One region of the Brucella sp. LJL56 genome, then DNA from elsewhere that is predicted to be linked to it. Evidence: predicted binding sites of a transcription regulator. Region 1 holds the regulator's gene; each other region holds the start of a gene.

Region 1 (7,817 bases):
AGGCAGTGCGCGCACCACCGATGTGCAAATACCCCGTGGGCGAGGGGGCAAAACGGGTAACGACCGGTTTCGACATGATAGCTCCACTATGTCATGCGCCTTTTGAGAGTAGCGGCGAATGCCGAGACACTGGCGCAAACTTGAATTCTAACGCCTGCGGGAGAAACTCCGGCAGGCAATCGGGGTTCGTGATGCGAACCCACTCGATTTCGGCTGCGGTTCATGTAGCATAGGCAGCAATGTGCGCAAGGGTTTCACATCCCTTTCGTGCTGATGTGCCGTCGTTCTTTCGGGGTATTTCGGCGGTTTGGGCTAACTTTTGCGGTCAGGCGGGGGCATGACAGGCATCAGGGAAGCGAGCAATGCTAACGAGCGGGCGCTTGTCAGAAGCATGCCCGATGGTCTGTTGCGTGCTTTGTTGCCAGAGGCTTGGCCCCAGAATGAAACAGAACCTCCGGCAAATCCGGAATTGGTCAAGCCGCCTGTGCTCAGCCGGCGTGAGCGTCTACTCTCCATTCTCTTCGTTGCAACTGATCAGGTCAGGGCAGCAATTGAAACTGAAGCCGGGCGAGGCGTATTTTTTCTCTTATTGCCAGTTTTCGCCGGTGTTGGCGCAATCATCTATTTTACGCTCTCATTCGAACCTGCGTGGACACCACTTCTATCCATGCTTGCGATCGCCGTCGGTTTGCGAATTGCAACGCGAAGGCACCATGTCGCTACGCAAGGCACAACGTTGGCCATCGCTTTGATAGCCGGTCTTGTGGTCGGCAAATGGGAGACGGAGCGTCGTGCAACGCCGATGCTGGGCTCCGATGTAGCGACACGTGTGACGGGACGGGTTATTGCGCTGGAGTATCAGGATAACGAAAGCTGGCGGATAACGCTTGATGTGCTCCAGACCGAACGCCCCAAACTCCGTTTTCCGCCCAAGCGCATCCGCGTCAATGCAAGGGACATTCCTGCATCGACGGTGATCGGCGGCGGACTGACGGGTTTTGTCCGATTGCGAACCCCTTCAGGCCCGGTTCGCCCCGGCAACTATGATTTCTCGTTTCACGCTTATTTCAATGGGATTGGCGCCAATGGTTTCTTTCTCGGAACACCCAAAGTGGCGACGGTTTCTCCGCCAGATGAACTGACTGCGGAAATTTCCCAGTGGATTGCCATGTTGCGTGTTCGGGTGTCTGAACGAATCGAGGAAGTGATAGGTGGGGAGGATGGCAGTGTCGCCTCGGCACTCGTAGCAGGCACGCGGGCCGGGATTAGTGAGCAGACGAATGAAGATCTGCGCAAAGCGGGGCTTGCGCATATTCTGTCGATCTCCGGCTTGCATATGGCGCTTGCAGCCGGAGTCGTCATGCTGACGTTGCGCTCTCTTTTCGCTCTTTTTCCGGCCTTTAGCGTGCGGCATCCCGTGAAGAAGTATGCGGCATTTCTCTCCCTGCTAAGCTGTACTTTCTATCTTGCGATGTCGGGTGCGGATGTGGCCGCACAACGAAGCTATGTAATGATCGCGGTTATGCTTGGTGCATTGCTGGTGGACCGTGCTGCGATCAGTATGCGTAATCTGGCGATTGCGGCCATAGCTATGATTGCAATCTCGCCGCATGAAATATTGGGGCCGAGTTTTCAAATGTCTTTTTCGGCTACGGCCGCGTTGATTGCAGGTTTTGCCTGGTGGAGCCAGCGCAACGTGATCGGGCAGGTTGGAGCGGGAAAGCGTGGGAAGACCACCTATGGTTTCGCTGGAAAAGTCCTGAAGCCTATCACGGCTGCGGCTGGTACCTCGCTCATTGCCGGACTGGCGAGCGGGATTTTTGCAGCTTATCATTTCAACAACACAGCGCCGTTCGGTTTGGTAGGAAATGTCCTCGCTGAGCCCGTAATAGCTCTTCTCGTAATGCCGTTTGCTGTCTTCGGCCTTGTGTTGATGCCATTGCAACTGGACTGGGTGCCTTTGCAGATCGTGGGCTGGGGTATCTTCGCTGTCAGACACATTGCCTCTTTTGTTGCGGCGTGGTCCCCCGATGGCAATCCCGGCGCCATGCCTGCACTCACTCTCGTTTTCTGGACCATTGCGCTTGTTCTGGCTGTTGTTTTGTCGACTAGACTGAAGGTGTTGGCGCTGCCCTTCATCGTTCTTGGGTTCGCTGCTTTCGTCAGGGAACCTTTTCCCGACATCGTGGTATCAGAAGATGCCAAACTGGTTGGAGTCCGACTGGCTGATGGGAGATTTGCAGTCAATCGGAGCCGTCCGTCGCAATTTACAGTCGATAATTGGAAAACAGCATATCTGGTCGAAGAATTCATTGCACCGCCATCGGGCAAAAACAGAAAACGAACGGATTCGGATGGGTTCGAATGTGAAGATGGATTGTGCACGATCAACTTGCGCGATGGCCACACACTGGCCTACACAGCAGATATCGCGATGCAAGAGATCGCCTGCAACATTGGCGATGTGGTCATTCTCGCTGTTCCTGGCAAGGAATCTTCGTGCGGGCGCTCAACAACTCTGAGCATCAGTAAACGCGATCTGGCGCTAAAGGGATCTGTGGAGATAAGACTCGGAAAAGCAGCAGAACAAAACCGAACTCCTCAGGCCTTATCCTTAATTTCACCCAAAACAACGAAAGCTGAGGCGGCATCGCCAACATCTGAGCTGCAACAGGACAGCCGGATAACATTTGCTGTCGATACACCGAGCCGTCCCTGGCATTTGCATCGCATCCATTCACGTCCGGCACGCGGTTTAGCGGAACGCGAGTACAAACCAAAATCCCGCTCTGCCCAAAATGCAGCGAGCTGTTCATCAGACGCCAATGATGATGCAAATCGCTGCGAATAATCCTGGAAGGCTCCCGGCTAAAAGGGAACTTTGGATACGCTCTATCTCTTTGCTTTACGCATTTTCCAGCGCAAAGCCGTTTCTCTTTTTGCCGGAAACATCTTAATAGCGGCGGATCAGGCCAACAAGCTTACCTTGAACCCGTACTCGGTCAGGGCCGAAGATTCGTGTCTCATAGGCAGGGTTGGCTGCTTCGAGCGCGATGGATGCACCCTTACGACGAAAGCGCTTCAATGTGGCTTCTTCGTCATCGACGAGAGCGACGACGATTTCACCAGGATTTGCGGATTCGCCACGCTTGATGATGACTGTGTCTCCATCGAAAATTCCGGCATCGATCATTGAATCGCCTCTGACCTCGAGAGCGTAATGCTCACCCGCACCAATCATTTCTGGCGGAAGGTTGAGGGAATGGGTCTGATTCTGGATGGCTGAAATCGGCACACCAGCAGCAATTCGCCCCATGACCGGCACGGAAACAGTTGCAGACGTGTCGTCATTCGTGGCCACAGGGGCAGGGCGCAACGGTGGAGGCGGCGGCGCTTTGCCAAGGCTACCTTCGATAACGCTAGGAGCGAACTTCTTTTGTGCATTGAGCCCTGGAGCAATAGAATCCGGCAGGCGCAGGACCTCAAGCGCACGTGCTCGGTTCGGCAAACGACGAATGAAGCCACGTTCCTCCAGAGCGGTGATCAGACGATGGATACCCGATTTTGAAGCCAGATCGAGCGCTTCCTTCATTTCATCGAAAGACGGGGGAATGCCCGTTTCTTTTAGACGTTCATGAATGAACAGCAGAAGCTCGTGCTGTTTACGGGTTAACATGCGCGACACCCTCCCGGCCAAGAATCGAGAAAAACAAAACCAGAACGAACACTATATGTTCCAGTCTTGTTCTGCAATGGTTTTAAAATCATTAACGCTTGAGCCGAGAGCGAACGGAATGCCATGCTTGCAGAGCTTTATTTGCAAGTCAGGGCAATGTGAAGTTTAAATAATATATAATTTACAATAGATTATATGTTGTTCTTCATGCATTATCGAGGTCGAAAGTTGTGTCAAATCTATAGCATGAGGACACGGCAATCGTCGCCGACCGCAGCCTCTGGGGCGTTCTCATCCCTGATGAGAAGTGCTTTCGAGCCGACGAGAGCCGAAAGCATAGACGAATCCTGGATTGGAAATGGCTTTGCTATCAGAGTTCCATCCGGGGTTGATTCGATTGTAGCTCGGATATAATCGCGGCGGTGGTCATTCGCAGGTAGGGTCGCGTCCAGCTTTGCGGGCCGGATATCGGCATCGAGGCTGGTTCCGGCAAGCTTGGCGACAAGCGGACGGAGAAAGACAAGGCTACAGACGAGGCTCGAAACGGGATTGCCTGGCAAGCCTATAACATGCACAATTTTGCTGTTCACACTGATGCGTCCGTACATCAGGGGTTTGCCCGGCCTCATGGCTATCTTCCAAAAATCGAGATTGACGCCCAATTTCTGAAGCGCGCCATGCACAAAATCCCGATCACCGACGGACGCGCCGCCAATCGTCACCAGAATGTCGATGCCACTTTGCAGGCTGTCTGCTATAGCCTGTTCGATCTTGGCAGGATCGTCCGGAATAATCCCCTTATCTTCAGGGCTGCCGCCCGCTCGCCTTATGATTTCAGCGATTCCGACGCTGTTTGACGCAACAATCTGGTCTTTTCCGGGTGTTTCACCCGGCGCGACAAGCTCATCACCGGTCGCGACGATTGCCACCTTGGGTTTTTGGAATACGTCGATTTTCGCGTGTCCGCTTGCAGCGGCGAGCGACAGGGCAGCGGCATCCAGCTCACGTCCGCTCGAAATGACGATATTACCAGGCGAAAAGTCGAGCCCCGCGCGGCGTATATGCCGTCCCGGCTCTATTCCTTCGTGAACAGTGAGCCGGTTACCCGAACGCTCGGTATGTTCCTGAATGACAATTGTGTCTGTGCCTTTGGGCAATGGCGCGCCGGTGAAAATGCGAACCGCCTGTCCGATCCCCAATTTGCCCTCGAAGCGATTGCCCGCCGCCGATTCACCGATGATGTCGAAAACGACTGGATAAGAGATGTTGTCCGGTGCGATCAGGGCGTAACCATCCATTGCCGACCCGTCGAAAGGCGGCTGGAGAAAATGCGCCAGCACAGGTGTTGCAACCACGCGCCCGCCCGCATCGGACAAGGTGACTTGCTCTTTGCCGTGCGGTTCCGCAGATTTCAGGATGCGGGCCAGTGCTTCATCGACCGGGAGAAGGGACATGGTGTTTCCTCTCGAACTGAATTGTGGACCCGTTTAGAGCATAAAGCCTGTCTGGAAGAATTGATCCAGAACAAGGTTCAGCGATTATGCCGTCCAGTCACCTGATTTGCCGCCGCTTTTTTCGGTAACGCGGATGCCGCCGATCTCCATATGTTTGTCGACGGCTTTGGCCATGTCATAGATGGTAAGACACGTTACGGAAACGGCAGCGAGGGCTTCCATTTCCACGCCAGTGCGTCCTTTGAGCTTGGCGAGTGCGCGAACGCGCAAACCGGGTAGTGCCTGATCCGGTTCGATTTCGACAGCGACTTTGGTCAGCATAAGCGGATGGCAGAGGGGAATCAGGTCGGCGGTCTTTTTTGCCGCCATGATGCCTGCTAGACGCGCAGCGCCAATGACGTCACCCTTCGCGGCATTGCCTTCCAGAATGATCGCCAGCGTTTCCGGCTTCATTCTGACCGATCCTTCGGCTGTGGCTTGGCGTTCAGTTTCATCCTTGGCCCCAACATCCACCATATTGGCAGCACCGGTCTGGTCGATATGGGTGAGCTTGGACGTCATTGGTCAGGCCTTGTCGGTCAGGAGTTCACGGGTGGCCGCCGCGACATCTTCCCGGCGCATCAGGCTCTCGCCGATGAGGAAGGTCCCGATTCCGGATTTTTCCAAACGCAGGCAATCTTCGTGTGTGAATATGCCGCTTTCACCAACCAGAACACGATCGGAAGGTGCCATTCTCGACAGGCGTTCCGACACGGCGAGATCAACCTCAAACGTACGCAAATTGCGATTGTTGACGCCGAGCAGACGCGACGAAAGCTTCAGTGCGCGTTCCATCTCGGTTTCGTCGTGAACTTCGATGAGTGCATCCATGCCAAGATCGAACGCGGTTTCTTCCAACGCCTTTGCCAGATCGTCATCGACGCTAGCAAGAATGATCAGAATGCAGTCCGCACCCCAGCTACGCGCTTCATGCACTTGGTATGTATCGAACAGAAAGTCCTTGCGCAGGGCTGGGAGACTGCAAGCGTTACGCGCTGCTGTCAGAAATTCCGGTGCTCCCTGAAAGGATGGCGTATCAGTCAGTACGGAAAGACAAGCGGCACCGCCGGCCTCGTAGGCTTTTGCAAGTGCTGGCGGATCGAAATGAGGGCGGATGAGGCCCTTCGAAGGGCTTGCCTTCTTGATCTCGGCGATCAGTGCAAATTCACCAGCAGCGCGTTTGGCCTCCAGCGCGCTGAGGAAACCGCGCGGCGCTTCCTGATCCTGTGCACGCGCCTTGAGATCGGCGACGGTGCGTTCGGCCTTGGCCGCAGAGATTTCTTCGCGCTTGTATGCCTCGATCTTGCGCAGAATGTCGGTGGACATGACTTAATCCTTTCCGTCAGGCAGCTTTGTCGTTCGAAACGGCAATCACCTTCTGCAAGACAGCAAGTGCTGCACCGCTGTCGATGGATTGCGCTGCGAGAGCGATGCCTTCTTTCAGATCCTTCGCTTTGCCTGCAATGATGAGTGCTGCACCTGAATTGAGCAGGACGATGTCTCGATAGGCATTTTTACTGCCTTCAAGCACGCCGAGCAAAGCCTTGGCATTCAGCGAAGCCTCGCCACCCTTCAGTTCTGCCGGATCGCAACGACGGAGTCCAACTTCTTCCGGCGTGATTTCAAAAGTACGGATTTGACCATTTTCAAGAGCGGCAACTTGTGTCGTTCCAGCGGTGGTCATTTCATCAAGCCCGTCGCCGTAAACTACCCAGGCTGCTTCGGAGCCTAGTTCCTTGAGCACTTCAGCCAACGGTACGAGCCATTGCGGAGCAAACACGCCAACAAGCTGACGTTTGACACTGGCCGGATTGGAAAGAGGGCCAAGGAGATTGAAGATAGTGCGTGTTCCGAGTTCGACGCGGGAGGGACCAACATGGCGCATGGCGGAGTGGTGCATCGGTGCAAACATGAAACCGAGGCCGGCTTCGGTGATGCTGCGGCCGATGATGCTCGCGTCGGCCTCGATATTGATGCCGAGAGCAGCTAGCGCATCGGCGGCACCGGAACGTGAGGAGAGGGCGCGGTTGCCATGCTTGGCGACAGGAACACCAGCACCAGCGACAACAAACGCCGAGCAGCTTGAGACATTGTAGGAACCCGACTGGTCACCACCGGTTCCGACAATATCGATTGCGTCGGCAGGAGCTGAAACTGCCAGCATCCGCGAGCGCATGGACGCAACCGCACCGGCAATTTCTGGTACCGTTTCACCGCGCACACGCAATGCCATCAACAGCCCGCCGATCTGCGACGGAGTTGCTTGTCCCGACATCATTATATCGAAGGCGGTCCTGGAATCCTCAAGCGAAAGCGGCTCGCCTGATGCGGCTTTCGCGATATAGGGTTTTAGATCAGCCATTTTTGATGCCCACCGTCCTTAAAACGCCAGAGCGTTGTTGATGACGGCCTGATTTATCTTCACAGGGTACTGCTTCTGTAGTTCGCCGACGAGCTGTTCGAGAACATCGTCCGATAGCGATGTGGCCAGATACTTCTGCTGCTGTTCCGGAATAGCTTCCGGGCCAGCTCCTGCGGGTTCGGTTACTTCAACAACCTTGAACAGAATCTGGGCGTCGTCCGAAGGTGCTGCAGCGCTCCCGGTGAAACCATCTGCTCCACGGAAAATCTGAGCCGCTGCGGCCGTT
Region 2 (7,817 bases), 170 kb from region 1:
ACAAGTCCCAGCCGGTCATAGACGACCCAGCGCCGTGCGGCTTCCTTGTCGACGATAAAGCGCGGCAGTGGAACGGCGGCGTTTCTCTGGTTTTTTGTGGTCATAGCGAGTGCTCCATCCAGAGACGCAACCGCATTCACTGTGTAAGTTGCATGATGAGGAACGTCACCAGAACGCCGGCTCCAATCACGGTCATCAAGCGGAGCAGTATGCTGATGTCCTGGCGCAATTCTTCCTCGGTAATGGCTGAACTGATGTTCCGGGACCCTGCATGCGTACGCTTTGCTTTGCTTAGGTGTAAAAACAGGCCCAATTTTCCGTACATGATCGAAACCTCACTTCTGATGGTTGCACGAATGTTTCAATTGCTGGGGGGCTAGGCTGGCGGTGTGTCAGCGCGCCGCCAGTGTGATGGAAAGTACCGCTTGCTGATGCTGCGCTATGAGCGCCGAGGGTGTTTCTTCCACATGGTCAATGGCAGCACAGGCCCGGCGAATGGAGCTGGCGGTTTCTTCGCTGACGCCAACCAATGGCAGCCGTACATCCGGCGAAAGACCGCGCCGATGGTGCAAGGCATACTTCACCGGAACGGGGTTGGTGTCCTGTTCCATGGCTGTCAGAAGAGGCTTCAATTTGAAGCCGAGCGTTCTGGCGGTGCAGGTGTCGGCACGTTTACAGGCTTCGTAAAGTTCGACAGTGGCTGCTGGAAGCACATTCGATATGACGGAAATCATTCCGTCTCCGCCCTCAAGATTGAAGGGAACGGCGGTTGCATCATGGCCGGATAGCAGTAACAGCCGATCACCAATACGACGAATGATACGTTTGAGGCGATCAAGTTCGCCGGTTGCGTCCTTGATACCAATGACAGTCGGTAGTTCACTCAGCCGTTCGATAGTTTCCAGAGAAAGGTCGACGCCAGTTCGCTTCGGAACATTATAAAGGATCATTGGTATCTGAACATTACGAGCCACAGCTTCGAAATGACGATACAAGCCTTCCTGAGACGGGCAGTTATAGTAGGGCGTGACAATCAAGGCAGCGTCGGCACCGCAGGCAGCCGCAGCGCTCGTCAAAGCTATGGTCGATAGAGTATCGTTAGTGCCTGTTCCTGCAACAACGGGTAAACGTCCTGCAGAGACGTCAACACAGGTTTTGATGAGGCTGATCTTTTCCGCCGTATTGAGAGTTGGGGCCTCTCCGGTCGTGCCACAGGGAGAAAGAGCATGGATGCCTTCTCCAATCTGCCACTCCACCAATTCTGCGAAAGCCTTGTGCGCCACTTCTCCGTTTTCAAATGGGGTAACAAGAGCGGTTGTTACTCCGCGCAATCTGGTTCTGAGTTCGTCATAAGCCATTGTTCTGGATCTCCGTTACCCGAACCTCCGACCGCAAACGAACCTCGCATATGTCGCAGAAGCCATTCAGAACGCAGTCTTGCCGGGCGTGAACAAGCTATGAGTCCCGGCGTATAAATTCGAGATCGGGAACAGACCCGGAGTATTAGAAAGTCGTATATTGCCTCAGGGCATGATGTGACCGCGCTGGCCGTTATAGCGACTAACGCTTTTATTCTCAGGTCCTTGCCCGCTCAGACAGAGGAGTATCCGCAAAAAAGCCGGGCACTGGGCCCGGCTTCCAATTACTCTCTTTGCCTGCCGTTTATTCAGCAGCCTCTGAACTGCGCTTGGGACGGCGTTCCAGCAGTTCCTTGAGGAAGTGGCCGGTATAAGACCGCTTCTCCTGCACGATGTCTTCCGGACGGCCCACGGCAACAATCTCGCCGCCGCCATCGCCACCTTCCGGTCCAAGGTCGATCACCCAGTCGGCAGTCTTGATGACTTCGAGATTATGCTCGATCACTACGACCGTATTGCCCTGTTCGACCAACTCGTGCAGCACTTCCAAAAGTTTTGCCACGTCGTGGAAGTGCAGGCCGGTCGTCGGTTCGTCCAGAATATAGAGCGTACGGCCCGTTGCACGGCGCGACAGCTCCTTGGCGAGCTTCACGCGCTGCGCTTCACCGCCCGACAGCGTCGTTGCCTGCTGGCCAACCTTGATATAGCCGAGGCCAACCTTGACGAGCGTTTCCATTTTGTCGCGTACGGCGGGTACAGCGGAGAAGAATTCCGCGCCTTCCTCGACCGTCATGTCCAGCACATCGGCGATGGACTTGCCCTTGAACAGGACTTCCAGCGTTTCGCGGTTGTAGCGCTTGCCGTGGCATACGTCGCAAGTCACATAGACATCAGGCAGGAAGTGCATCTCGATCTTGATGACGCCATCGCCCTGACAGGCCTCGCAGCGTCCGCCCTTCACGTTGAACGAGAAGCGGCCCGGCTGATAACCTCGCGCCTTGGCTTCCGGCAGGCCCGCGAACCAGTCGCGGATCGGCGTGAAGGCGCCGGTATAAGTTGCCGGGTTGGAGCGCGGGGTGCGGCCAATAGGCGACTGGTCGATATCGATCACCTTGTCGAGGAATTCCAGCCCTTCGATACGGTCATGTTCCGCCGGGTGTTCGCGCGAGCCCATGATGCGGCGCGAAGCAGCCTTGTACAGGGTTTCGATCAGGAAAGTGGACTTGCCGCCGCCTGAAACGCCGGTGACGGCGGTGAAGGTGCCGAGCGGAATATCTGCCGAGACATTCTTCAGGTTGTTGCCGCGCGCGCCCACCACCTTGATGCGCTTGGACTTTGAAATCTTGCGGCGTTCCGCCGGAACGGCAACTTCCATCGTACCCGACAGATACTTGCCGGTCAGCGAGTTCGCATTGGACATCACGTCCTGCGGCGACCCCTGGGCAATGATCTTGCCGCCATGAACACCTGCCGCCGGGCCGATATCGACCACATAGTCGGCAGTCAGGATCGCGTCTTCATCGTGCTCAACGACGATGACTGTGTTGCCGAGATCGCGCAGATGGCGCAGCGTGTCGAGAAGGCGGGCATTGTCGCGCTGATGCAAACCAATGGAGGGTTCGTCCAGCACGTAAAGCACGCCGGTCAGGCCGGAGCCGATCTGCGAGGCAAGACGGATACGCTGGCTTTCACCGCCCGACAGCGTGCCGGAATTGCGCGCCAGCGTCAGATAATCAAGGCCGACATCGTTGAGGAACTGCAGGCGCTCGCGAATCTCCTTGAGAATGCGGGCGGCAATTTCGCGCTGCTTGTCATTGAAGCTGCCATCGACGTCGCGGAACCAAGCGTCGGCCTTGCGGATCGACATTTCCGTGATCTCGCCGATATGTTTCATGCCTATCTTGACCGCCAGCGCTTCCGGCTTCAGGCGATAGCCATTACAGGAAGGGCAGGGCGTCGAGGCCATGAAGCGCTCGATATCTTCACGCGACCAGGCGGAATCGGTCTCCTTCCAGCGGCGCTCCAGATTAGGGATTACGCCTTCAAAAGGCTTCGTCGTCTGGTAGGAGCGCAGGCCGTCATCATACTGGAAGGTGATTTCCTTGCCCTTGGTGCCATAAAGAATGGCCTGCTGGGCTTCTTCCGAAAGATCGGCCCATCGTGCGCCAATCTTGAAGCCATAGGCTTTGCCAAGCGCTTCCAGCGTCTGATTGTAGTAAGGCGACGAGGATCGCGCCCATGGCGCAATCGCGCCATCCTTCAATGCTGCCGTTTCGTCGGGAACGATCAGGTTCGGATCGATGGCCTGCTGCGTGCCGAGGCCATCGCAGGTCGGGCAGGCGCCGAACGGGTTGTTAAACGAGAACAGGCGCGGTTCGATTTCGGGAATGGTGAAGCCGGAAACCGGGCAGGCAAACTTTTCCGAAAACAGAATGCGCTCATGCGTTTCGTTGGCCGATTTGTTGGCTGCGCCACCTTCCGCCGTTTCTTCGGGCGGCAGCGGCTTGTCCGCGAACTCGGCAACGGCCAGACCTTCGGCAAGCTTGAGGCTGGTTTCAAGACTGTCGGCGAGGCGGGTCGACAGGTCAGGGCGCACCACGACGCGGTCGACGACCACATCAATGTCGTGCTTGTACTTCTTGTCCAGCGCCGGAACGTCGGCGATTTCATAGAAGGTGCCGTCTACCTTGACGCGCTGAAAGCCCTTTTTCTGAAGCTCCGCCAGCTCCTTCTTGTACTCGCCCTTGCGGCCGCGAACGATGGGCGCGAGGATATAAAGGCGCGTGCCTTCTTCCAGCGCCATGACGCGATCAACCATCTGGCTGACCGTCTGGCTTTCGATGGGAAGGCCGGTCGCCGGCGAATAGGGCACGCCCACGCGCGCAAAGAGCAGGCGCATATAGTCGTAAATTTCGGTGACAGTGCCGACAGTCGAACGCGGATTGCGGCTCGTCGTCTTCTGCTCGATGGAAATGGCGGGCGACAGGCCGTCGATCTGATCGACATCCGGCTTCTGCATCATTTCGAGGAACTGGCGCGCATAGGCCGAAAGGCTTTCGACGTAGCGGCGCTGGCCTTCCGCATAGATCGTATCGAAGGCAAGCGAGGATTTGCCCGAGCCGGAAAGCCCCGTCATCACGATCAGCTTGTCGCGAGGCAGATCGAGATCGACATTTTTTAGATTGTGTTCGCGCGCGCCACGTATGGAAATGAATTTCTGATCGCTCATTCCGCGTCCTGCCTGCTCATGATGCCATGGATAAACGGGCGCCGAATGGTGAAACACGTCGCGCCGGTCTCTAATATGGGGTGAAACCCTCCAATAAGAAGGGGGCTCCGGTCATTCATCGGTGCACTCTTATCATTAGAACAAATATCGAACAACCAGCCTTCTGATAGGCGATACGAAATGTGAACGCAAGAGCGTTGACTGTCACTCCTGACAGGAGCAGACTACCCTAACTCGCTGATAGCGGAGAGGTGCCGCGGTGGGATGACACGGCATCGGCAAGAGGTCCGCAGGAGGCGGGGAGACCCAGTAGGGAGGTAAAGGAGCATGAGTCCACCTGACTACAGTGCCTAGCTTTCACAGAGATGAAAGCACAATCCGTTTCGGTTGCGGCAGCATCTTTTCGCAAGGAATGATGCGTCGTTGATCGAAAGTGTGATTGCCGACAATTTGAATTTGCGCGGAATGCAAATGGCCGTGCGCCTTTGTGATCCGAAAAGACCTGCCGACGAATTAATGTCGACACATGAGCATTGCTCAAACCCCAAGCCCTGCGCGCCAAAGATACAGTGAGCGGCAGGGCTTTTCCTTGGAAGCTGATGTGGTTTGCGAGATGCGGACGCTACGACTTCATAAGGATGATCGGTGAGGCCGTTTCGTAATTAAGGCAGATGCAGTTTTAGGCGCTGAAATACGGCAAACTGCATTTTCAGCATAGGAAATGGTGCAAAAACCCACTGAAATTTGTGGCGAACGTGTGACTTTTTAATGTCGGAAGGTTGCATTTTGAACAAAACAAGAACATAAACTCTGTGGACATTAACAAATTCACCGACCCGGATTGAGCACGTTTTGAGCCAGTCCTGTAAGGTGAACATATGAGTTTCTGGTGATGGCGCATCGTTGCGCCTGATCTTTCATTTGGAACGTGCCTCTTGTCTGTGCGAAGCCGTACGGAAAGAGCGTGCATGCAAGACCCGGAGTAATTTTTCGATGGCTGGTAGCGTCAACAAAGTCATTCTGGTCGGCAATCTTGGTGCCGATCCGGAAATTCGTCGTCTGAATTCGGGCGATGTGGTCGCCAATCTGCGCATTGCGACGTCGGAAAGCTGGCGCGACCGTCAGAGCGGCGAACGCAAGGATCGTACAGAATGGCACAGCGTTGTCATTTTCAACGAGAACCTTGCCAAGGTCGCGGAACAATATCTGAAGAAGGGCGCCAAGGTTTATATCGAAGGCGCGCTCCAGACCCGCAAATGGCAGGATCAGAACGGCAACGACCGCTATTCGACGGAAGTTGTGCTGCAGAAGTTCCGCGGTGAACTTCAGATGCTCGACAGCCGTGGCGAAGGTGGCGGCGAGGGCCGTTCGTTCGGCGGCGGCGGCAATCGCAACCAGATGTCGGATTATTCCGGCGGCGGCGGTGATTTCGGTTCGTCCGGCCCGTCTTCGGGCGGCGGTAGCGGCGGTGGCTTTTCGCGTGATCTGGACGACGAAATTCCGTTCTGAGAATAAATCTCATCCTGTTTATAAGTGAAGTTCGATAAGGCGCTGTTTTACAGCGCCTTTTCTATTGCACATACTTCTAAAATCGCTGATCACACAGTGTCGGTTGCGAGCTGGCAATCCCTGTCAGCGCGGTTTCTCTTCGAATGTAATCTGCTCACCGTCTTCTTTGGTGAATGAAGCAACAGGGTTTTCCAGAAGAGCCAGAACCAGTTCGGAGGGGCGGCACAGTCTGGTGCCTTTCGGTGTTTCAACAATGGGCCGATTGATCAAAATCGGATGAGTCATCATGAAGTCGATCAGCTCATCGTCGGTCCATTTTGGATCGGACAGGCCGAGTTCGGCAAAGGGTGTACCTTTCTCGCGCAGCAATTGACGCGGTGTAAGGTTCATGGCTGCAAGCAGCCCGACCAAGCGTTCCCGCGTGGGCGGATTTTGCACATACTCGACAATGACGGGTTCTTCGCCGCTGGCGCGGATCATCGCCAGGGTATTGCGCGAGGTGCCGCATTTCGGATTGTGAAAAATAGCGATGGTCATCAGATTTTCCCTGTCTGGGCGATGGCTTCCTATCGATGCCGTGTTCATACAATGCTTCGACATAATGTCGGGATAGTAGCAGATCGGTTTTGGATCAAAGCGCGCCGTTCATCAACGGATCGCCGGGATAGGTCTCAATTGAGAACTCCATATTGTCGGCTGAAAACCGTGTCAGCGAATACTGAATCGGCTTCCCATCTAGCTTCACATTGATAGCCTTGGCTGTCAGCACAATAGCGCCGGGTGAAAGTTTCAAATGTTTCAGATCGTCAGAATCGGCATGGCGGGCGGATATGACTGTGGACTTACGGAAATAATCCGCAATACCCGCTTTTCTGAACGCCACGGTGATTGAACCACTTTCCGCATAGTCCGTCGCAATTTCAGGAAAATTTTCGGCACTGATCCAGAGTGTCGCACGCGACACCGGGCGCCCATCGGCACTGTGCAAGGTTTCCAGCCGCGTGACAGGCGAACCGGGCTCAATCTCAAGGGCCTCGGCTATATCCGGTGAGGCCGGGGCTGTGCCGGAAGCGAGTAGACTTCCCTTCATATCGCGTACCTGCGAAGCCAGCGATTGCGAAATACGGGTGCGGCGGCCGATCTGATAGGTGAGGCGTTTTGCATTGGCCACAAAGGTGCCGCGCCCCTGTTCTGCCCGCAACACACCTTCCTGTGTCAGAGCTGCAATGGCGCTGCGCACTGTATGGCGATTGACGCCAAATCGGTCCGCCAAGTCTATTTCAGCGGGCATACGCGCCCCAGATTGCAGTTTCCCGGCCATGATGTCGCCGCGTATCTCGTCGGCAATCTGCCGCCAGATAGCTACACCGCTGTTTCTCTCAATCCGCCTGTTCTTTGTCATCAACTGTCATCGTCCTGTCATTGGCAGGGTATATCTATTCTGGTATTGTATAGTTGTCTATATAACTAGACAATTAATGCCATCACGTCAACAAGATTAGATAGGGCGGATAAGCTCATGCATACTCCCCGGCAAACTACGCGGCACAGCACAGGTGAAAGTGGAGACAGCTCCACTGCTGGAAGCAATTTGGCGCCGGATGCAACGCAGGCTGCACGTCAGGCCAGTATGGCGCTTCTCGCGCGCGCAAGTGGTGAAGAATTGAAAACGTTCTGGCAGAACTGGGCGGAAAAGCCTGAATTTGAAGTTCTGCGTGGTC
Region 3 (7,817 bases), 630 kb from region 1:
GGGCCGCATTGAAATCACCGGCGACGACCAGGAGGCCTTTCAGCTTCCGTAGTTCGGGCTCGATGTAGCGGAGCTGATGCGGCTGCCAGCGCGGCCACGGCCAGGAAAAATGCAGCGCCGCGACATGCACGGTCGTTCCGCCGAAGTTGATCGGCGCAATTGCGAGCAAACCGTCACCGACGCAGGCTGTCTGCGCATCTTCGCTGAAAGGCCGCTTCGAAAGGATGCCCACGCCCCATGTGTTGGGGTCGTCAGCACAATTGAGATGGTAGGGATAGGAGCCTTGGAGAATGGTGAGCCACTTGGTCCATTGGTCGCTTGCTTCCTCATAGGTGATGACGTCCGGCTTCTCCCGCGCGATCATCTGGAGAATGCGTTTCGGCTCGGGATTGTCTTCGCGCAGGTTGATCTGAACAAGACTATACCGCACGCCGCCTTGTTCCTGCGCCTGCGCACCTGTCGAACCGCTCAGGAAATCGCGCACGGCACCAACAGTCGTACTGAGAGCCATGATGGCAAAAAGCAGAAGCATTGCCGCTTCGCGCCGCATTTTGGTGAAGAGCAAGGGAATGGCCAGCACCGCCAACAAGACGGCCAAGTGGGCCCGAAAATGCGAAAAAGAATCCAGAGCTGGATGCACCGCCCCGAGAAATCCAAGCACGAGCGGGACGGACAGCGCGACAGCAGCCAGCAGCAACAGGAATGAAAGGTTTTCACGGCTTTTCGACATGAAATGCCTCTAGCTATCGAATACGGCGCGATGATGGAGTTGAAGGCAATAGGGCAGTAGGGGAATAAGGCAGTATGTTAAGAGCATCATCTGCTGCTAACCAACATATTGCCCTACTGCCTTACTGCCCTATTCCCCTAACATCACTGGAAAGCCGTTTCGTAGAAGCTGCGGAGCTTTCGAGAATGCAGCCGCTCATCCGGCATGGCCGCAATCTTTTCCATCGCGCGGATGCCGATGCGCAGATGCTGCGCCACCTGCCGCTTGTAGAACTCGGTAGCCATGCCCGGCAGTTTCAATTCGCCATGCAGCGGCTTGTCGGAAACGCAGAGCAAGGTGCCGTAAGGTACCCGGAAACGGAAACCATTGGCCGCAATTGTCGCGGATTCCATATCAAGCGCGACAGCGCGCGCCTGCGAAAGACGCTGCACCGGGCCGCGCTGGTCGCGCAGTTCCCAGTTGCGATTGTCGATCGTGGCGACGGTGCCAGTGCGCATGATCCGCTTGAGGTCATAACCTTCCAGACCGGTGATTTCCTCAACGGCCTCTTCCAGTGCCACCTGAATTTCCGCAAGTGCTGGCAGCGGCACCCAGACAGGCAGATCGTCGTCGAGAACATGGTCTTCACGCATATAAGCGTGGGCCAGAACATAATCGCCAAGCTGCTGGCTGTTGCGCAGGCCCGCGCAGTGGCCGAGCATCAACCAGGCATGTGGACGCAAGACTGCAATATGGTCGGTGATGGTTTTGGCGTTGGATGGTCCCACGCCGATATTCACCATGGTAATGCCCGAATGATCAGCCCGCTGCAGATGATAAGCAGGCATCTGGGGCAGGCGAGGCAGGGCGGTGCCGCTGCTCGGCGCATTTTCGCCCGCGCGAGTGATCAGATTACCCGGTTCCACGAACTGTTCATAACCACCGCCGCCCTGGGCCATGAGTTCGCGGGCATAGGCGCAGAACTCGTCCATATAGAACTGGTAATTGGTGAACAGCACAAAATTTTGGAAATGGGTCGGACTTGTCGCCGTATAATGCGCGAGCCGGTGCAGCGAATAATCGACGCGCTGGGCAGTGAACGGCGCAAGCGGCATTGGTTCACCGGGGGCAGGCTCGAAGTCGGCATTGACGATCTTGTCATCTGTCGCTGCCAGGTCGGGCACGTCGAACAGATCACGCAGCGGATGCGTAAAGGCACTGGCGACGGAGGCCTCGACATAGGTGCCTTCCTTGAAGGCAAAATGGATCGGGATCGGCGTCGAGGATTCCTTCACCGTCACGGTTACACCGTGATTGCGCATCAGAAGACGAATTTGCTCGGTCAGATAATGGTCGAACAGATCGGGCCGCGTGATGTTTGCGGAATAATCGCCGGGCGTAGAGACATGGCCAAAGGCCAGACGTGAATCCACATGCGCGAAACTGGATGTGGACAGACAGATCTCGGGATAATAAGCGCGATAGCGCTGCGGCGGAACCTCGCCGCGCGCAACCTTCTCGAACGCATCGCGCAGGAAGGCCGTATTGCGATCATAGAGCTTTTGCAGGGCGGCAACCGCCGCACCTGCGTCGGTAAAGACCTCCGGATCAACGGTCGGAGGCGTTCTGATTTCGGTCAGAAATGGATGTTCGATTCGCTGTGTCATGGCCTACTATAGCAAAGTCTATGACCATGACATGACCCAGTTTATGCGATGCGCTGCAAGCTCACATAAAGCACGAGGCCGATGCCACTCATTTGGGAATGCTGGCCAATCTGCGTATAGGCAAAGGTGGCTGCGGGACCAGTGAAAATGGCTGTGAAAAGGAAAACCCGAAGGGCGATTGCGGCGACGATCCGGGTTTTTCTCATGGCCGCACTCCGGCAGGCTTCTGATTGAATGCGGCGAGGGGGCCTATTACTGGCTGGTCCCGGTAAACGCTGTATTTCTGGTCTACGAAAATGCTGGCGACAGCGGCAAAGCCAGCGATCATCAGGCAGACGATTGTAAAACGCCGAAGCATACCGGTTGGCCCCCAAAGCCGTTCTGATTTCTGTTCTCCCTCACCAATCTAGCGATCATCCCTGAACCGTCCCTGAGAGCGTCGTTCATACGGCGTTCAAAAATATTGATGTTCCGTTTATTGCTGCGCGTAGCTCTTGTGCCAGCTCGAAAGGGTCTTATGTTTCCCATCATTGGAATGCGGGAACATGTCCCGCTCAACTTCAGGATCAGCGGGAGAGAGCCCATGGCCGAACAGACCAAGCCCATCGAGTTGTATTATTGGCCGACGCCGAATGGCTTCAAGATCAGCATCATGCTGGAAGAACTGGGCGTTCCCTACGAGGTCAAATATGTCAACATCGGTAGGGGGGATCAGTTCCAGCCGGACTTTCTGAAGATTGCTCCGAACAACCGCATGCCTGCCATCATCGATCCCGAAGGGCCAGGCGGCGAACCTATTTCGGTATTTGAATCTGGTGCGATCCTGCAATATCTCGGACGGAAATTCGGCAAATTCTACCCGATCGATGAACGCAAGCGCGTCGCCGTCGACGAATGGCTGATGTGGCAGATGGGCGGACTGGGCCCGATGTCGGGGCAGGCCGGGCATTTCCGTGTCTATGCGCCGGAGAAGGTACAATATGGCATCGACCGCTATACCAATGAGGTCAACCGTCTCTATGGTGTCCTGAACAAGCAGCTTGAAGGTAAGGATTACATCGCAGGCGAATATTCAATTGCCGACATGGCTTCGATAGGCTGGATCAATGCCTATAAGAATTATGACCAGAATCTGGATGACTTCCCGAATTTGAAGCGCTGGCATGAGACGATGAATGCTCGTCCGGCGGTACAGCGTGGTCTGCTCGTCGGGAAAGAAGAGCGAGAAAAATCCAATCTGGCAACCGACAAGGATGCCCAGAAAATTCTCTTCGGCCAAAAGGCGCGATGAATACCTGATAAGAAGAAAGGGCGGCCTGCAAGCCGCCCTTTTCGATTCCATATATTGCTGGATATTACTGGCGGGCCAGGCTTTCGCTCTTGCAGATTAAACCGCCCATCACGCAGCCTGAAAGCGAAAGCGTGTTGCCCTTGACGCTGGCCTTGCCGGTATAGGTCTTACCTTCGTCGAGCTTGTTGACTTCACCCTTGTAGCTGCCGCCAGTGCCCGACATGGTGCCGATTGACTTGCCTTTGTACTCGCCAGTCTGCACCGTGCCACAGAATTTGTTGGCACCGCAGGACGCGTAGCTGATGATCGTGCCGTTCGGTCGCTTCCATGTGCCGACAATCCCTTCGTCGGCAAGGGCAGGCGCGGCAAAGGTAGCTGCAAGCGTCATTCCTAGAATAAGTGTGCGGATCATTCTTTCCTCCCAAATCGCCGCCAGTCCCGGCTTTGCCGGTCGCAACGATGAAACCGCTGTGATGCGTTCTGAAGTTTAAGACGGAAGCCTCCTCGACCATCCGCTAAACTTACGCAAACGTAAACGTAATGCAGTTTTTGGCGGAGCGGAAGAGGGATATTTACGTCTCATATGGCGCTTGAAGCGCTGCTCCTTTTGCACACCCGCCACATTCGAATGTTGTCTATAGTTAGCAACTGGTTTCGTTCGACTGTGCGGATTTGAATCGAATTTTTGCGAAAATCTAGCAATCAGCAGTACTTGCATGTTTAACAAAATCCCAAGTTTACCCCTTGTTCGGATTTTGTTGGTTGCTCGTTAAGCATCTGGTTTAACGCGCATTTCAACCCTTTCCCGTAGATTTGAGAGCATGAACGGAACGACAGAGACGGCAGTTTCGAAGCAAGAAAACCAAGCTTTGAAAACAAAGACCGGACGGTTCTCGGGATTTAACAGGGACAAAGAAAATGGCACAGTTTCAGAGTTTTACGAATACGCACAGCGCAGTAGCACAGGATCGCATTCTTCTGGAAATGGGCATGAAGTTTGCTATCGGTCGTGATTGCGAGATCGACGTGGTGGAAGCGCACAAATGGCTGAACATTGCCGCTATTCGCGGTAGTGAGAAGGCGGCCCGCATGCGCAATCAGGTGGCAGCGACAATGAGCAAAGGCGAGCTTGCATCAGCTCTGCGCGGCGCGCGCGAATGGATGACTACTCATTGATTGAAGAGCCCCTCGTTATAAAAAAGCCGCCTGCGAGGCGGCTTTTGTCTTTTCAGCTTATACCAAGATACCGACCGGGCTTGTGATTGATTGCGATGATGAGGTTCATGGCAATCGCACCGGCCAGGGAAAGCGCCATGTTCTCCCAAGGGATAAAGAAGAGCGATGCCAGCATGATCAGAACATCGAGACCGAGCTGAAACCAGCCTGCTCTTATTCCATAGGCGTCCTGCAGATAGAGCGCCAATATGTTGACGCCGCCGACCCCGGAGCGATGACGGAAGAGTGCGAGCACACCCATGCCCATCAAGGTGCCTCCCATGAGAGCGGCGAAAAGTGGATTGACGCTTGAGAAATCAACGCTCAAGGGCATCAGACGTGCAAAGCCCGACATCATCGCCACGGCGACGAAGGTTCTGATGGTGAAAGCCCAGCCCATGCGTTGCACGGCAAAATAATAGAATGGCAGATTGATCAGGAAATAGAGTAATCCGAATTCCGTACCTGTTGCATACTGGATGAGAAGGGCGATACCGGCGGTACTGCCGGTCATCAAGGTGGCCTGGCTATAAAGCGTGATCCCGAGCGCGATGAAGGACGTGCCGATCAGCATCGCCATCGCATCTTCATAAAGACGATGATGATCGAATGCGGCGGGTTTGGACGCATCAATGAGCGGGGCGGCGTTATCAGTGATATCGGCCACGTGGAAACTCCAGAACAGCGAAAAGCCGGCAATCCGGCAAAAAGATTACGAGCGCCGGAACGAATTCCGGCATGCCATGCATTCGCGCTGTGCCGATGGTTGGGCCATAGCACGCAGCGTCAAGTCTTGGGAGACAGCCGAATATAGCAGCGGTTACGACGCTTCGCACGGCTTGCAATATTGTTATTTCACGGTCGGCTTTGTTGATTTATCGCAATTGGGAAGACTGATTGTTTTGGTTTGTTTCGCGTCTTATCTGCGCGAGAAAGCGTTTCACGTCGTGCGGACTGCGCAAGTGGTGTTTCGCGAGATGGTGAGGCGCTTTTTCCACAAATGCCAATGCGCGAATGCGGCCATTCTTTCGATAGCCCGCCACCCATTTCAGGAAGTCCCAATCGAAACGTTCCACGCATCCATCCGCCATGTCCGGACGTGAGCGTCGGTAATACGTTACTGTTCTTTTCAGGACACGCCACAAACGACGTGCGGTGGATATATCGAGAAAAATAAGCGTGTCTGCTCGCGAGGCGCGATAATTCATAGTTTCGCTATGATTGCCCTCGAATATCCATGTGTCGTGATTTGCCGCTTCGTTGGTGAGACGACCGATCTCGTCTCGCGGGCGCATCGTCCAGCCGGGTTGCCAATAGAGGGTATCTATATGAATGATCGGTAAGCCGGTAATGCTGCCAAGCGTACGTGCGAGGCTTGATTTACCTGAACCGGCGCCGCCGATGATCATGATCCGCTTTATCACCGATATCACCTTGGATTTTAACTCTGTTCGAATAAAAATCGGACATGAGGTGGGAAGTACTGTAATTTTACTTCATGGCACCTGCATGACCATAACGAGCAAAGAAAGCCCGTTAGAAAATTTGTATTGGATCTGAAGGTAATATTGGCCAAATGATTGACAGTCAACTTTGTGAAGCGCAATGTTGGCGTATAAACAGAACGGGATAGAGCAACGATGACATCTACCGTTCTTCTATATTAGCAAGATCGCGAGGTGCAGAAAAATGCCGAGCGATCAAAAGGCTGCATTCGATAGGGAGTGACAAGATGTCTATTCGAACCATCACAGCTATGGCTGGCACAGCCATCATCATGAGCGCTGCTGCATTTGCCTTTTCATCGCCTGCCAATGCGCTGACGATGAAGGAATGTAGCGCAAAATATCAGTCTGCCAAAGATGCAGGCACGCTTGGTGGCATGAAATGGAATGATTTCCGTAAAGCGCAATGCGGTGACGATGCAGATGCCGCTGCAGCTCCTGCACCTGCCGCTCCAGCCAAAAAAACGGCCAAGAGCGCGGCTGCTCCAGCAGCAGACGACAGCGCCAAGGGCCTGACGATGAAGCAGTGTAGCGCCAAGTATCAGGCAGCCAAGGATGCCGGGACGGACAATGGCGCTAAGTGGAACGATTTTCGCAAGGCCGAGTGCGGCGCGGGTGCAGATCCTGTGGCGCTCAGCACAGACGGCAATGCTGAACCTGCAGCTCCAACGGTTGCTGCGCCGCGGGGCGTGAAGTTCCCGACGGCAGTTTCTGCCAAATTCTCGAATGAATCCGCTGGCAAGGCTCGTATGCACACCTGCCTCGAGCAGTACCATGTCCTCAAGGACGCCAATGCACTGGGCGGCCTGAAATGGGTGCAGAAAGGCGGCGGTTATTACAGCCTCTGCAATGCACGCCTGAAAGGCAATTCCTGATTTTTCAGGTCGCGCTTTAATTGATAAGGGGCCTTTCGGCCCCTTTTTATTTGGCTTTTGAGAACCAGCCAGTGATTGCGACCGCGAGCCAGCCCAGAATCATCAATGATCCGCCGGTCGGTGCAGCCATCGGAAAGAGGCGATCGCCGGTCATGTCGCGCATGAAGAGATCACCGCAGAACAAGGCGAGACCGATAATAAGCAACGCGCCGGCCAAATAGGCGATGCGGCTGGCCGGTGCAATAAGTGAGAGCACCAGAAATGCGGGCGCATGGCCGAGGAGCAGGGGAGCAATATTGCCGAGATGATTCTGCCCGCCGTGAGCAGCGCCTGCATAAGCGGCAATTGCAAGAGCCCCGCACAGCCCGGCAAGGGTGCTGAAAAGGAGGTTATAAGGCCGACTGTCTGATCGAATCTGCATATGAGGCTCCACTGTTCAGGCAGTTTCGCGAATATCTAGTGGTCTGATTCCGACATTTGCATCCCTCGGTTAGTGGCGCGGGACGAATGCGAAACGGTTTTCGGAACAAGATGCGTGGTGCAAAGCCGACAGTT

The links. Region 1 encodes LexA, which represses DNA repair genes until DNA is damaged. Its sites were predicted from a motif close to TGTTCNNNNTGTGTTCNG; they were not measured.
Region 2: a site for LexA is predicted at 5,374-5,391, ahead of ssb (single-stranded DNA-binding protein). Genes of this name have one in related genera too.
Region 3: a site for LexA is predicted at 4,413-4,430, ahead of ACYSN1_RS03610 (sel1 repeat family protein). Genes of this name have one in related genera too.

The regions. Positions count from the first base shown of each region.
Region 1 covers NZ_JBTXLQ010000001.1:95,297-103,113, forward strand. Annotated here, with positions in the region: gene gltX (glutamate--tRNA ligase) at 1-76, opposite strand, end outside; gene ACYSN1_RS00525 (ComEC/Rec2 family competence protein) at 338-2,851, shown strand; gene lexA (transcriptional repressor LexA) at 2,954-3,676, opposite strand; gene ACYSN1_RS00535 (molybdopterin molybdotransferase MoeA) at 3,916-5,130, opposite strand; gene moaC (cyclic pyranopterin monophosphate synthase MoaC) at 5,215-5,691, opposite strand; gene trpC (indole-3-glycerol phosphate synthase TrpC) at 5,695-6,495, opposite strand; gene trpD (anthranilate phosphoribosyltransferase) at 6,512-7,531, opposite strand; gene ACYSN1_RS00555 (peptidyl-prolyl cis-trans isomerase) at 7,550-7,817, opposite strand, start outside.
Region 2 covers NZ_JBTXLQ010000001.1:262,441-270,257, reverse strand. Annotated here, with positions in the region: gene ACYSN1_RS01320 (hypothetical protein) at 1-104, opposite strand, end outside; gene dapA (4-hydroxy-tetrahydrodipicolinate synthase) at 393-1,358, opposite strand; gene uvrA (excinuclease ABC subunit UvrA) at 1,663-4,587, opposite strand; gene ssb (single-stranded DNA-binding protein) at 5,581-6,096, shown strand; gene arsC (arsenate reductase (glutaredoxin)) at 6,220-6,633, opposite strand; gene phnF (phosphonate metabolism transcriptional regulator PhnF) at 6,728-7,501, opposite strand; gene phnG (phosphonate C-P lyase system protein PhnG) at 7,727-7,817, shown strand, end outside.
Region 3 covers NZ_JBTXLQ010000001.1:726,357-734,173, reverse strand. Annotated here, with positions in the region: gene ACYSN1_RS03635 (endonuclease/exonuclease/phosphatase family protein) at 1-730, opposite strand, end outside; gene ACYSN1_RS03630 (AMP nucleosidase) at 874-2,376, opposite strand; gene ACYSN1_RS03625 (hypothetical protein) at 2,418-2,582, opposite strand; gene ACYSN1_RS03620 (glutathione binding-like protein) at 2,960-3,667, shown strand; gene ACYSN1_RS03615 (DUF2147 domain-containing protein) at 3,732-4,079, opposite strand; gene ACYSN1_RS03610 (sel1 repeat family protein) at 4,586-4,843, shown strand; gene ACYSN1_RS03605 (YitT family protein) at 4,896-5,549, opposite strand; gene ACYSN1_RS03600 (P-loop NTPase family protein) at 5,758-6,291, opposite strand; gene ACYSN1_RS03595 (antifreeze protein) at 6,615-7,262, shown strand; gene ACYSN1_RS03590 (DUF423 domain-containing protein) at 7,309-7,683, opposite strand.